3 regions of the Allobosea sp. 2RAB26 genome follow, and region 1 is predicted to be linked to each of the others. Evidence: predicted binding sites of a transcription regulator. Region 1 holds the regulator's gene; each other region holds the start of a gene.
What was found. Region 1 encodes LexA, which represses DNA repair genes until DNA is damaged. Its sites were predicted from a motif close to TGTTCNNNNTGTGTTCNG; they were not measured.
Positions count from the first base shown of each region.

Region 2: the regulator LexA is predicted to act here: its motif matches at 2,430-2,447, upstream of AB4118_RS31555 (LexA family protein).
Region 3: the regulator LexA is predicted to act here: its motif matches at 1,596-1,613, upstream of AB4118_RS18010 (ATP-dependent helicase).

Region 1 covers NZ_JBFRGS010000012.1:73,730-78,142, forward strand. The annotation lists gene trpC (indole-3-glycerol phosphate synthase TrpC) at 1-598, shown strand, start outside; gene moaC (cyclic pyranopterin monophosphate synthase MoaC) at 595-1,083, shown strand; gene AB4118_RS22305 (molybdopterin molybdotransferase MoeA) at 1,080-2,291, shown strand; gene lexA (transcriptional repressor LexA) at 2,373-3,077, shown strand; gene AB4118_RS22315 (ComEC/Rec2 family competence protein) at 3,071-4,413, opposite strand, start outside.
Region 2 covers NZ_JBFRGS010000029.1:23,872-28,284, reverse strand. The annotation lists gene AB4118_RS31570 (DNA cytosine methyltransferase) at 1-128, opposite strand, end outside; gene AB4118_RS31565 (hypothetical protein) at 418-711, opposite strand; gene AB4118_RS31560 (Y-family DNA polymerase) at 711-1,991, opposite strand; gene AB4118_RS31555 (LexA family protein) at 1,988-2,410, opposite strand; gene AB4118_RS31550 (hypothetical protein) at 2,757-3,032, opposite strand; gene AB4118_RS31545 (DUF1236 domain-containing protein) at 3,107-3,532, opposite strand; gene AB4118_RS31540 (hypothetical protein) at 3,933-4,328, shown strand.
Region 3 covers NZ_JBFRGS010000008.1:264,254-268,666, reverse strand. The annotation lists gene AB4118_RS18025 (fumarylacetoacetate hydrolase family protein) at 1-156, shown strand, start outside; gene AB4118_RS18020 (hypothetical protein) at 229-453, shown strand; gene AB4118_RS18015 (DNA topoisomerase IB) at 484-1,497, shown strand; gene AB4118_RS18010 (ATP-dependent helicase) at 1,631-3,703, shown strand; gene AB4118_RS18005 (hypothetical protein) at 3,887-4,138, shown strand; gene AB4118_RS18000 (DUF1236 domain-containing protein) at 4,261-4,413, shown strand, end outside.

The DNA of each region.
Region 1 (4,413 bases):
CGCCGATTTCGACCCGCCATCGCTGGCACGCGCCTATGCCGATGGCGGCGCGGCCTGCCTGTCCGTACTGACCGATGCCCCCTCTTTCCAGGGACAGCCGGAATTCCTGCAGCAGGCGCGCACGGCAAGCGGCCTGCCCGCCCTGCGCAAGGATTTCCTCTATGACCCCTATCAGGTCTTCGAGGCTCGCGCCTGGGGCGCCGACTGTATCCTGATCATCATGGCCGGCGTCGATGACGGGACAGCCCGCGCGCTGAACGAGACGGCAAAGTCACTCGGCATCGACGTGCTGGTCGAGGTTCACAACGAAGCTGAGCTCGATCGTGCCCTCGAGCTCGACAGCCCCTTGCTCGGCATCAACAATCGCGACCTTCGCAGCTTTGCCGTCGATCTCGCCGTCACCGAGAGACTTGCACCGCGCGTCCCCGCGGACCGCATCATCGTTGGCGAGAGCGGCATCTTCAGTCATGCCGACATCGCACGGTTGCAGCGCGCCGGCGTCAACACCTTCCTCGTCGGCGAGAGCCTGATGCGGCAGGACGATGTCGCCGCTGCGACCCGTGATCTCCTGACCGGTTCTGCGCGCAGCGCAGCATGAGCAAGCTCAGCCATCTCGACGCCAGCGGCCAGGCCCATATGGTCGATGTTGGCGACAAGAAGGAGACCTCGCGCATCGCTGTCGCCGAGGGCTGTGTCGTCATGCAGCCCGGGACTCTGGCGATCGTGCGCGATGGCGACGCCAAGAAGGGCGACGTGCTTGGCACGGCGCGCCTGGCTGGAATCATGGCCGCCAAGCGCACGCATGAACTGATCCCGCTCTGTCACCCGCTGCTGATCAGCAAGATCAGCGTAGACCTCACCCTGGACGAGACATTGCCCGGGGTGCGCGTGAGCGCTGAGGTCAAGATGAAGGGACAGACCGGAGTCGAGATGGAGGCGTTAACCGCCGTCGGCGTCGCCTGCCTCACAGTTTACGACATGGTCAAGGCGGTCGACCGGGCGATGCGGATCGAAGGCATCAGGCTCGTCCACAAGTCAGGTGGAAAATCCGGCACCTTCGATCTCCCGGAAACTGCGCGATGAGCCTCACGCCCGTCCCCGTCGCCCTGAAGGCGCTGATCGACAGCGTTCCGGCACCGACACCATCAGAAACCCTGCCACTCGCACATTGCGCAGGGCGCGTGCTCGCCGCCGACCTGCAGGCGCTTCGGACCCAGCCCCCCTTTGCCAACTCCGCAATGGACGGATACGCCGTTCGCGCAGACGATATTGCGCCGGCAAATGAATTGCGTGTCATCGGCGAATCGGCTGCCGGTCGTTCCTTCTCAGGGATGGTCCGCTCCAATGAGGCTGTTCGCATCTTCACCGGTGCTCCGATTCCGGAGGGCGCCGATACGATCCTGATTCAGGAGAATGCGGACGGCGTCGGCACTGCGACGATCCGCGTGCGCGAGGGCGCCGAGCGCGGCAAGTTCGTTCGTCAGGCAGGATTGGACTTCTCCGAGGGCGAAGTGTTGCTTCTCGCCGGCAGCCGGCTCGACAGTGCGAGCCTCGGCCTCGCGGCAGCCATGGGCCACCCCATGCTCACTGTGCGTCGCAAGCCACTGGTCGCGATCCTCGCGACCGGCGACGAACTTGTCCAGCCCGGCGAGCCGGTTGGACCCGACCAAATCGTCGCGTCCAACAGTTTTGCGCTCGCCGCGCTGGTCGAGCAGGCCGGCGGCACGGCGCTCGATCTCGGGATTGCCCGCGATGATCATGCCGATCTCGCCGACAAGATTGGCCAGGCACGAAAGGCCGATGCCGATGTGCTGATCACCCTCGGAGGAGCCTCGGTAGGTGAGCACGATCTCGTCCAGGCAGCGTTGATCGGTCAAGGCATGGCGCTCGGCTTCTGGAAGATCGCCATGCGGCCGGGCAAGCCGATGATGATGGGCCGCCTCGGCCGCATGGTCGCGCTCGGCCTGCCCGGAAACCCCGTCTCGTCCATCGTCTGCGGGCATCTCTTCGTCGTACCGCTGCTCAGGACCCTCCTGGGCGTACCGGAACCCGAACGCGATCTGAGTGAGCCTGCAATCGTCGGAAGAAATTTGCCGGCAAATGATGAGCGGCGGGACTATATGAGGTCGGAACTGACGCTCACTCCGGAAGGATGGCTGGCAACGCCCTTCGCCAAGCAGGATTCATCGATGCTGGCCACTCTTGCCCGCGCCGACGCGCTGCTCATTCGCGAATCGTTTGCTGCGCCGGCAAACAAAGGCGACAACTGCCGGATCATCCGCCTACGCTGAGCGCGCTTGCGGAACACAACGCGAACCTGTATGGTGTTCGTGCTTTGTTTCGATTCCATACAAAGAGCGCCGGCGGGAACCATGCTGACACGCAAACAGTTCGAACTGCTTCGTTTCATCCAGGAACGCCTGCGCGAGACAGGGGTGCCCCCCTCCTTCGACGAGATGAAGGACGCGCTCGATCTGCGCTCCAAGTCCGGTATCCATCGCCTGATCATGGCGCTGGAGGAGCGCGGGTTCATTCGCCGCCTTCCCAATCGAGCCCGAGCGCTGGAGATCATAAAGCTGCCCGAAGGGGCCGGCGGCCCTCAGGCGACGCGCGGACGGTTCAGCCCCTCCGTCGTCCAGGGGGGGCTTGGCAAGGTCCGGCCGATCGCACCGCCCCCGGACGAAGATGTGCGCTCCACGGTTGCGATTCCGGTCATGGGGCGGATTGCCGCCGGTACACCGATTTCCGCCATCCAGAGCCGCAGCCATAGCGTGGCACTACCTGCCGACATGCTTGGCCCCGGTGAACATTTTGCCCTCGAGGTTCGCGGCGACTCGATGGTGGAAGCCGGCATTCTCGACGGCGATACGGTGGTGATCAAGCGTCAGGACACGGCCAATACCGGGGATATCGTCGTGGCTCTGATCGATGACGAGGAAGCAACGCTGAAGCGACTGCGCAAGCGCGGCTCCTCGATCGCGCTCGAGGCTGCCAATCCCGCCTATGAGACAAGGGTGCTGGGACCGGACCGAGTCAAGATTCAGGGCCGCCTGGTCAACCTGATGCGGCGCTACTGAAGCGGCTCGTGTTCTTCGACAGCCGCCAGCGGCAAAGCCGGCGTGCTTGCAGGCCGCTCCCGCTTGCGGCTCCAGGGACGATCGACACCATCCTGCTCTGATAGATGGGCACGCCAGCCGCCCTTGTTGCCGACAAGGGCGGTCGCGCCATGGCGCGACAATGCCCTGCGGTCGATCAGTCGTGCTGCGCACGGAGCGTTCCACGGAATCGGCGTGATGACGAGATCGGCGCGCCGACAGTCCTCGACGATGGCCAGGCGATCACGTGCAAAGGCAACGCTTCGTCCATCCTTGCTGCGGACGACACAACCCAACGTGTCGCAGGCCGCGCCTTCCCGCAGGCTGTTGTCGTCAGGCCGGCGATTGTCGCCATCTGCGTTCAGCCATTGCTGCAGCACGAAGCGGCTCGGATGCCCCGCCAGGATCATGCGACCATCGCCCCCGCGGACCAGGATGCCGGAACCATCGCGTTCGATCAGGATGTCGGGCCTGTCGGGCTTCGCTGCCACGAGCAGTCCCGCGATCAGGGGGGCGACGGCCAGGAAGCGCAGCGGTGTCGTCCAGAGCGTGATCCAGAGGAGCGCGGCGGCAAAGCATGCGAGCGCCGCGGCCCCGAATGCAGGAATGATCACTGCGGAGTGGTCGAATCCCGCAACCCAGCGCGCGGATTGCAGCACATAATCCGAAGCGACTCCCATGAGCGCCCAAGCCAGCCAATCCAGGCCGAAAGGATAGGCGAGCACGCCGAAGACAGCGGCAGGCATGACGATCAGGGAAACGAAGGGCAAGGCGAGCGCATTGCCGAGCAGACCGAAGGGGTTGAAGGTCTGGAAGTGATAGGCACCGAACGGTGCGGTTGCGACCGTCGCCAGCACGGTCGTGACCGTGAGCCCGACCACCGCGATCCAGATCGGCCGTAGCGGCCAAGGCAGGTTCGCCGGCGCCTCGGACTGGCCGCGATCCTCCCAGCGCTCGGCAAAGGCGATCAGCGCCGCGACAGCGCCAAAGGACATCTGGAAGCTTGGACCAAGCAGCGCGTCGGGCTCGCGCAGCAGAACGATCATCGCAGCGAGAGCCAGATTGCGCATGCTGAGCGCCGGGCGATCGACGAGGATCGCACCGAGCATGACCAATGTCATGATCAGCGAGCGCACCGTCGCGACCTCGGCTCCCGAGAAGATGCAATAGGCCGTGGCGCCGAGCATCGCGGCCAGGGCGGCGAGTTTCTTTATGGGCCAGCGCAATGCCAGCGTTTGCGATAGCGCCAGCAGGCCACGGACCAGGCCGAAGATCGTGGCGGAGGCCAGCACCATGTGAAGGCCCGAGATGGAGATGA
Region 2 (4,413 bases), on a different contig from region 1:
CTCTGGCCGGTTTCGCGCGAACTTCCGGTCAGCCGTGGCTGTTGCTCTGGAGTGTTTTCCTCGAATGCAGGAGCCTTTGATTCAAAAGAAGAACTGCGGTCGACAAAGATAGAGGTGTCTTCGCTCATCAACACAGGCTCCGGAACTTCTGGGGCTCCATGCCAGCGAGGCCGTGCATTTCACGTGAGCACAATTGTTAAAATGCGAAGGACCCAACGTACCGAACCGCAGCCGCGTTGCCAGCCGTCCAGTCCTGCGCAACGTCGATGCCGACCGCGGCATCAGGTCTGTGTCTGAGCGCAAAGCGAAAGCGCGTCCGCCCCCTCCCCCATTGTTGAGAAGCCCGTGCGGACCAAGCGCAAGAAGCTCGCTGGCAGGACGCTTCCGTCCCGGGCATCGGATGATCACTCCGGTCGCTCAATCCGGATATTCGCGGGCGAGGCGATCGTAAGCGTCCTCAGACGCGGCGTCGCCCGCCATGGCATTTTCAATTTCACCTTCGTCGATAAGCACCCCGCCGAAATGGCCCACGAACGCGCGAGCCAAGCCTCGGTCTTCAAATACGATGCGGACCGAGTCGGACCCTGGGAAGCGATCGAGAACCCGGAAGCCGATTTGCCAGTCCCCACACCAGCTCTCGATCCTGCGCAGGCGTTCCGGCGCGGCAACAGGGTCCAATTTCAATTCGACCTGATGGATGAAGCCTGGCATCACGCTCTCCCTACGACCGGCACCTCTTCGAGCCGCGTCGTGTAACGCGGCGAACGCATATCGAATTTCGTGACCCATGCCTTCTGCTGGCGAGCGATACCGGCCGCCGCGGGAAACACAGCGCCACGACCGAGCTTCTTGTTGCACGCGTCCAAGGCTTCCATCAGGCGGCCACTCTTCTCGCGATCGAGCGCGCCGATCAGGGCTCGCGGTGACATCTCCAATGCCACCAGGTCAACCGTCATCAACCCCGCCTTGGCGTAGCGGTAACCCGGCTTCCAGATCTGCCGAGCTCCCCACTGGGCGGCGCGGACCAGGACGAGGGTGTCATTGCTCGCCTCGGGGAAGTCGACCGTGGTCGAGACCGAACGGGACGGACCGTTGTCGAACGGAGATGTGTGAAAAAAGACCGTGACGTGATCCGTCGCCAATCCATGATGCCGGAGCTTCTCGCCGAGACGGGTGGCATGGGCAGCAATGGCTTCCTGCATCACCTCGAGGCTTTCGACCCGGCCGGAGAACGATCTCGTAACCGCGCAGCCCTTTCGAGTGGGAGCGACGCTCTCCAGATTGATGCAGGGCTGGCCCCGGAGTTCCTGGATGATCCGTTCGCCGACGACAGTCAGCGTCTGGCGAGCGAGCTTGGGATCGAGAGCAGCGACATCGGCGGCCGTCTTGCAGCCAAAGGCACCAAGCTTCGTCTGGCTGGCACGGCCAATACCCCAGATGTCCTCCAGCGCCATCAGCGGCAGCCAATCCCGGCGCGCCTCATCGTTCGTCAGGTCGCAGACGCCGCCGAGTTGGGGCGTGGTTTTCGCGATCTTGTTCGCGAGCTTTGCCAGTGTCTTCGTTGGCCCGATGCCGACACAGGTGGGGACGCCGGTCCATTTCGAAACCGTGGAGCGCAGATCGCGGCCCAACTCCTCGCGATGCTCAGGAGCAACCGGGGTCAGGTCGAGAAAGCTCTCATCGATCGAGTAGATCTCGATGTCCGGGGCGAACCGCTCGTAGACGGTGTTCATCCGGCGGCTCATGTCGCCGTACAACGAATAATTCGATGAGAAGACGACGACACCTTCGCGCCTGCACAGGTCGCGAATCTGGAACATCGGCGCACCCATCTTGATCCCCAGCGCCTTTGCCTCGGCCGTCCTAGCGACCGCGCAGCCGTCGTTGTTCGCCAGCACAATCACCGGCCGGCGGCGAAGCTTTGGATCGAACACACGTTCGCAGGAGCAGTAGAAGCTGTTGCCGTCGATCAGGGCGAACGACTGCGTCATCGCCGGAAGCGCCGCACCGCATTGGTGACCACGCCGAAGATGTCGATTTCTGCGTCTGGACCGGGATCGTAGTCGGGGTAGCGCCGGTTGCCGAATGCCAAACTCGAGCGGCCTCCCGCGATCCTGAAAACCTTGACGCTGCGCTCGCCGTTGACATCCACCACGACGGCGTCACCGTCACGCGGGACCAAGCTGCGATCAACTGTGATCAGGCTGCCGTCGAAGATCCCAACGTCGATCGCGCTGTCACCAGCGACGGTCATTATGTAGGTCGCAGGGGCGTTCTTGATCAGCGCTCGCGAAAGGTCGATCGGCGTGTCGAGGTAGTCGTCGGCTGGCGAAGGAAAGCCCGCGCGCACGGCCTTCAGGTAAACCGGCAGAAAGATGGGCGGTCCGAGGACAGCGGGGGACATGTGCATCGAAATGCGCTCCGTTCATGAGAACGAAACAAGAACATCAAGAATGCGGCCTGTGTCAATGAGGTGAGTTTGTAAAGCCGTAGCCACGTCCATGGTCCCAATGCCGCGATCCGTGCCAACCCTTGTGACCCTTGTATCCGTGGCCCCCTTTTTGATTTGCTCAACGTGGTCAGGCGTCCCTAGGGTCGTCAGACCTGCTACGGGGCGGCTTGTGAAATCGATGGCGTCACGGAGCAGAAACTCAGCATGGGCGCTGCAACGAAGACTAACTTTCGCATCGGTTCCTCCTCATGACCAAGCAGCGGGCTAAAGCACCAACACACCCGCTGCATGGCAGCGCCAGGCGTCAGTCGCAGATGCGCATCCGGCGCTCGACAAGCTCGCCGTAGCGATTGACCCGACGCTTTATGACGATGCGGCAATCGTCATCGTCGTCGAGAACAGCGGGACCGCGGAAGCCACGCCGTTCCCCAGCAGGGCGGTAGCCACGGGGCTCGTGATAGCGCGGACCATCATAGCCCGGCCGGTCGATACCGAACTCGAGCTGGACCTGCGCTTGCGCCGGAGCGCTGAAGGCGGCGGTAGCCGCCACAGCAGCGGCGATCAGGATTGGCCGTAACATGGCGTTGTCTCCTTGGTTGATCAGGGTGAACCCGATCGAAAGGAGCCCACCCTGTCAGGGTGGGCTCCCGTTGATCACTCGATGATCTGCACGATCTTGCGAGTCTTCGGCTCGACCAGGACGGTTTGGCCGTTAATCACGGTGTAGCGATATTCGGTCTTGCCATAGCGAGCCGGAACCTCTCGATAGGTCACCGTGTCGGGTAACGTGGCGCCGACGACAACCTTTTCGCGGTATGCCACCGACGGCACCTTCTGCTCAGTCACATAGGTGCGGAATTCGGTACGCTGGTCGGCCGCAATGCCGCCCACAATCGCGCCCGCCGCAGCGCCGCCGACGGCACCCACGGCTGCTCCCACAGGTCCACCGACGATCGCGCCGCCGACAGCGCCTGTGGCCGCGCCACTCGCGGCTCCACCGGCTGCGCCCGAGTTCGACTGTGCAAAAGCAGTCGCAGGAACGACGGCGAGCGCGGCGACCAAAACAAGATTCTTGATCATGGTTCTTCTCCCTTGATGGCCCCCGCCGCGAATCTAAACGGCCGGCTTGATCGCCTGTTCCATGAATAACCGTTCATAATCAGGGAATTAGCGTGTAACTGCGCATGTAGACTTGCTTAGGGTTGTGCCGCCGCCGCGTTGTTTCTCGTTGTGCGAGCGGATACTGGCCAGCGGAACCTTCGGAGAGGTCAACATTCTCATGAACAACGTCGCGATCGGCGGCTAAGGCAGCGACAAATCGGCCGGTGGCTGATGCGATAATCAACCATGCCGTCGACTACGCTGAGGCGCTCATTAGACAAGAGACCCAATCGCCCCCGCCTCTCGCGATCAGGAAGAAAAGCGTCCGCTGCGTCACCACGCCACGTACTGGCCGTCGCCCTTGGGAATAGATTGAACTATGAAACACCTGATCATTGCGGGCGCGCTGGTCGCGTCCGGCATCGCTCCAGGCGCAAGCCTGGCCGCCGAAGCCAAGCCGGAACCACCCGCCAAAGAGCGCCAGGAGAACCACCCGCGCTACAAGTTCGGCTGCATGGTTGGGCGCTTTGGCCAGATGCCGCCGATGATCCCGCAACGATTCGAGACAGTCGAGGAAAGTGTCGCGCTGTCCCAGGAACTGGCGGGCTATACCTTTTGCAAGGCGCGCAAGGGCCTGCTGGCCGACGCCTCGAAAGAACAGATCGAGGCCGCCGATAACGAGGGAGTGGAAGAGTTCAACCGCTATGGCGTGATCGTCGGCGAGGCGATCCAGCGCAGCCGGAAGAAGGCGGCGCCACCGGCAGTACGTCGATAACCGCGCGTCCGCGCTCAGTCAGCGCGTAGGTGGTGAGGCCACCCCAGACCGGGGGTGTTTCCATTCGCTCAGTCCCTTGCGAACA
Region 3 (4,413 bases), on a different contig from region 1:
CTCTCGAAATATTACTCGCTTGAGCCCGGCGATGTGATCATGACCGGTACGCCGCATGGCGTCGGCGCGGTCCTTCCCGGCAATGTTCTCGTCGGCAGCATCGAGCGCCTCGGCGCGCTCACCGTCACGATCGGCGCGCCGCCGCTGGCGGGCTGACCGATTGCGCCTGGGCGGAACAAGCGCTGGCCCGACCGTGTTTATCGCGAAGCTTCCTGCGGAGGTTTTGCCATGCAGCTATCGGCCAAGGACAGATTGATTGCGGCCCTCGTGGCCCAGCTTCATGCCGAACGCGAGACGAGGGATGCGCTCGCCTTTGTGATAGCGAATGGCCAGCGCGACCGGGATGTCCTCACCGCCATCCTCACGGATCCGGTGCCGGCCTTCACGCAGGCTGACTTGGCCTACGCCGAAGAACTCGTGCGCCGCTATCACAACCGCCGGGAAGCGGCTTGATGCAGGAAGCGCTGGGCAAGCAGTAACGCCATGGTCGCCGGCAAGCCATCCCGCGCCCATGGTCGGCTGCGGATCGTCAATCCCGGAGATCTGACGATCCGCAGGGGCCGGCGCGGCAGGGGCTTTGCCTATCTCGACGCCACTGACGAGCCCGTCCGGGACGCGGCCTTGCTTGAGCGGATCCGCTCACTTGCAATTCCGCCCGCCTATCGCGAGGTGCGCATCGCGGCCGATCCACGGGCCCATCTCCAGGCGGTCGGGCGGGACGAGGCCGGGCGGCTGCAATATCTCTATCATCCCGAATGGGAGCGGGTCCGCGAACGCCGCAAGTTGAAGCGATTGCGGCTGCTGATCGACGCGCTGCCCCGTTTGCGCAAGGCGGTCGCCGATGATCTCAAGGCGCGTTCGCTCTGCCGCAGGAAAACGCTGGCTTGCGCAGTCGCCATCATCGACCGCTGCCATCTGCGCGTTGGCGGCGAGGCCTATGCGAGGAGCAATGGCAGCCATGGTGCCTCGACGCTCCTCAAGCGCCATGTCGCGTTGACGGCCTCGCGGATCGACCTGCTGTTTCGGGGCAAGGGCGGAAAACAGATCGCATGCTCGCGGCAGGATGGCCCGCTCGCCCGAGCACTTGCCCGGATTGCGCAGTTGCCCGGCCGGCGACTGCTGCAATACCGGGACGAGGACGGCAAGGTGACGCCGGTCCATGCCGGCGACATCAACGCCTATCTCCGCGAGATCTCCGGCCTCGCCATCAGTGCCAAGGATTTGAGGATGCTGGCGGGGAACGCTGCGGCCGCCGAACTGCTGCTGGCCAGCCAGATCATGATCCGCGATGGCAGCGAGAAGCGTCAGCTCGCCGAGATCATGCGCGCCGTCTCGGAGCAACTGGCGAACACGCCTGCCGTGGCGCGCAAGAGCTATGTCCACGCCATCGTGGTGAAGGCCTATGCCAACGGGAAGCTCGCGGCCTCCTTCGAGAAGGCGCGCGCCAGGGGCGGCTGTTCCCGGATCGAGCGGGCGCTCGCCTCGCTGGCTGGGTGAGGTGAATCGCCGCCTCATGATCAGGTCGAAACCGATCCTGCCATAGGGCTTCGGCCATCTGGCTCAGGACGGCTGCCCTATTCCCGATCTTTTGCGTTGCGAACAAAACGCGAAAAATGATCGAATATGAGACATGTTCGCTCTCGATTCGCTGGCGCCACCAAGCTATCTCGACAGGCTCAACCCCGCGCAACGCCGCGCGGTCGAGCACGGCGTCGGCACGCAGCCGGGTCCCTTGCTGGTGATCGCGGGGGCGGGATCCGGCAAGACCAACACGCTCGCGCATCGTGTCGCGCATCTGATCCTGAACGGTGCGGACCCGCGCCGCATGATGATGCTGACCTTCTCCCGACGCGCTGCAGCCGAGATGGCGAGGCGGGTGGAGCGCATCGCGCGCGACGTGCTGGGAGAGGGGGCTGCCGTCATGACCGACGCGCTGACCTGGGCCGGGACCTTTCACAGCGTGGGAGCAAGGCTGCTCCGGGATTACGCGCCGGAGCTTGGGCTCGATCCGCATTTCACGATCCATGACCGCGAGGACAGCGCCGACCTGATGAACCTCGCTCGTCACGAGCTTGGCTACTCGAAAACGGAAGGGCGCTTTCCCAAGAAGGGCACCTGCCTTGCGGTCTATTCGCGCTGCGTCAATGCCGAAGAGCCGGTTGAGGCCGTGCTGGGTGTTTCCTTTCCCTGGTGCGCATCATGGGCAGGGGAGCTGAAGCAGCTCTTTTCAGCCTATGTCGAGGCCAAGCAGGCCCAGAACGTCCTTGATTACGACGATCTTCTGCTGTGCTGGGCCCAGGCCGCAAGCGAGCCCAGCCTTGCCGCGGAGATGGGCGGACGTTTCGACCATGTCTTCGTCGACGAGTATCAGGATACCAACAAGCTGCAGGCCTCGATCCTGCTGGCGCTCAAGCCCGATGGCCAGGGGCTCACTGTCGTCGGCGATGATGCGCAATCGATCTACTCGTTCCGCGCGGCCGAGATCCGCAATATCCTCGATTTCCCCCAGGCCTTCAGCCCGCCGGCTGAGGTCGTCACGCTCGATCAGAACTATCGTTCGAACCAGCCCATTCTGGCCGCCGCGAATGGGGTGATCGAGCTCGCCCGCGAGCGCTTCACCAAGAACCTCTGGACCGACCGCCAGTCGGGCGGCAAGCCCCAGCTCGTCAATGTTCGCGACGAAGCCGACCAGGCGCGCTTCGTCGCGACGCGCGTGCTGGAGAACAGGGAGGCGGGGCACACGCTCAAGCAGCAGGCGGTGCTCTTTCGGGCCTCGCATCACAGCGGCCCGCTGGAGGTCGAGCTGACACGGCGCAATATTCCCTACAAGAAGTTCGGCGGGCTGAAATTCCTCGATGCCGCCCATGTCAAGGACATGCTGGCGATGCTGCGCTTCGTCGAGAATCCGCGCGACAGGGTCGCCGGGTTCCGCTTGCTGCAGCTGCTTCCGGGCGTGGGGCCGACCTCCGCGCAACGCGTGCTCGATCAGGCCGGCACGGCAGATGATTTCGCAGCAGGCCTCGCGGAGCTGTCGGCGCCGGCGCGCACGGGCGACGCCTGGCCGGATTTCGTTGCGACATTCCGGGCGCTGCGCTCAGGGATAGGCTGGCCGGCAGACCTCGAACGGGCCCGTCTCTGGTACGACCCTCACCTGGAGCGCATTCACGAGGATTTCACCACGCGTCGCGCCGATCTGGTTCAGCTGGAGCAGATCGCCTCCGGCTATCCGTCCCGCGAGCGCTTCCTTACTGAGCTCACCCTCAATCCGCCCGACGCAACGAGCGATGAAGCGGGGCCGCCATCGCTGGACGAGGATTTTCTCGTCCTCTCGACCATCCACTCCGCCAAGGGGCAGGAATGGAAGTCGGTCTTTGTGCTGAACACGGTGGATGGCTGTCTTCCCAGTGACCTCGCCGTCGGGGAAACCGCCGAGATCGAGGAGGAGCGCAGGCTGCTTTATGTCGCGATGACGCGTGCCAAAGACGACCTGCATCTGGTCGTGCCGCAGCGCTTCTTCACCCATGGCCAGGCGGCGCGCGGGGATCGGCATGTCTACGCCGCACGCACACGGTTCATCCCGCACGCTCTATTGCACCTGTTCGAGCAGGCGACCTGGCCCATCGATCAGGCTCAGGCCGCCATGCAACACCGCAGCGGCGTGAGAATTGACGTGTCGGCGCGGCTCAAGAGCATGTGGCGCTGAAGCATAGGCCCCAAAGTCGGGTGGATTGCGGTTTTCGGGCAAGCCTATGCAACGGCAGACGGCGCGATCGCGCGGCGCAGGTGGTGCAGGCCCGCATTTTGCTTGTTCCCCTTAAGCTCTCGGTAACCCTGAAACCGCAGCCTTCATGGCTGGCCTGACTCAAATTTCACTCGGAGTGCCTCCATGGATGCCTTCACGATGGTGATCGTTGCCTGCATTTCCGGCGAAGCGACCTGCACCGCCGCCCGGATCAGCGAACAGGGTTTCACGACGGTGCAGGCCTGCGAAGCCCGCATCGACGACATCGCGCGCGCGATGACGGTGGAGTTCGGAAAGCGACCGGAATTCAAGGGCCGGCAGGTCACTTACGACGTCTCCTGCATGGACAGGGAACAGCTCTGGCACAAGCTTGGGGTGACCCAGGCCGAGACCTGATTGCGGCCGTTCGCGACGCAGGCGGCCTCTCGCGGGACACCGACGTCCGGATGCCGATCGGTGGAACAAACCGGAATCGAGCCCGTTCCTGATCACAGAACCCTCAGCGAAGGAGATCTGTGATGATGAAGAAGCTTGCTCTCGCCGCGACCCTGATTCTCGTGCCCGTCGCGTCATTCGCCCAGAATCCGCAGGGCGCGCAGGGTGGTGCAGCTGCCGGCGCGGCGACAGGCGCCGTGGGCGGGGCGATCGTCGGCGGTCCGGTCGGTGCTGTT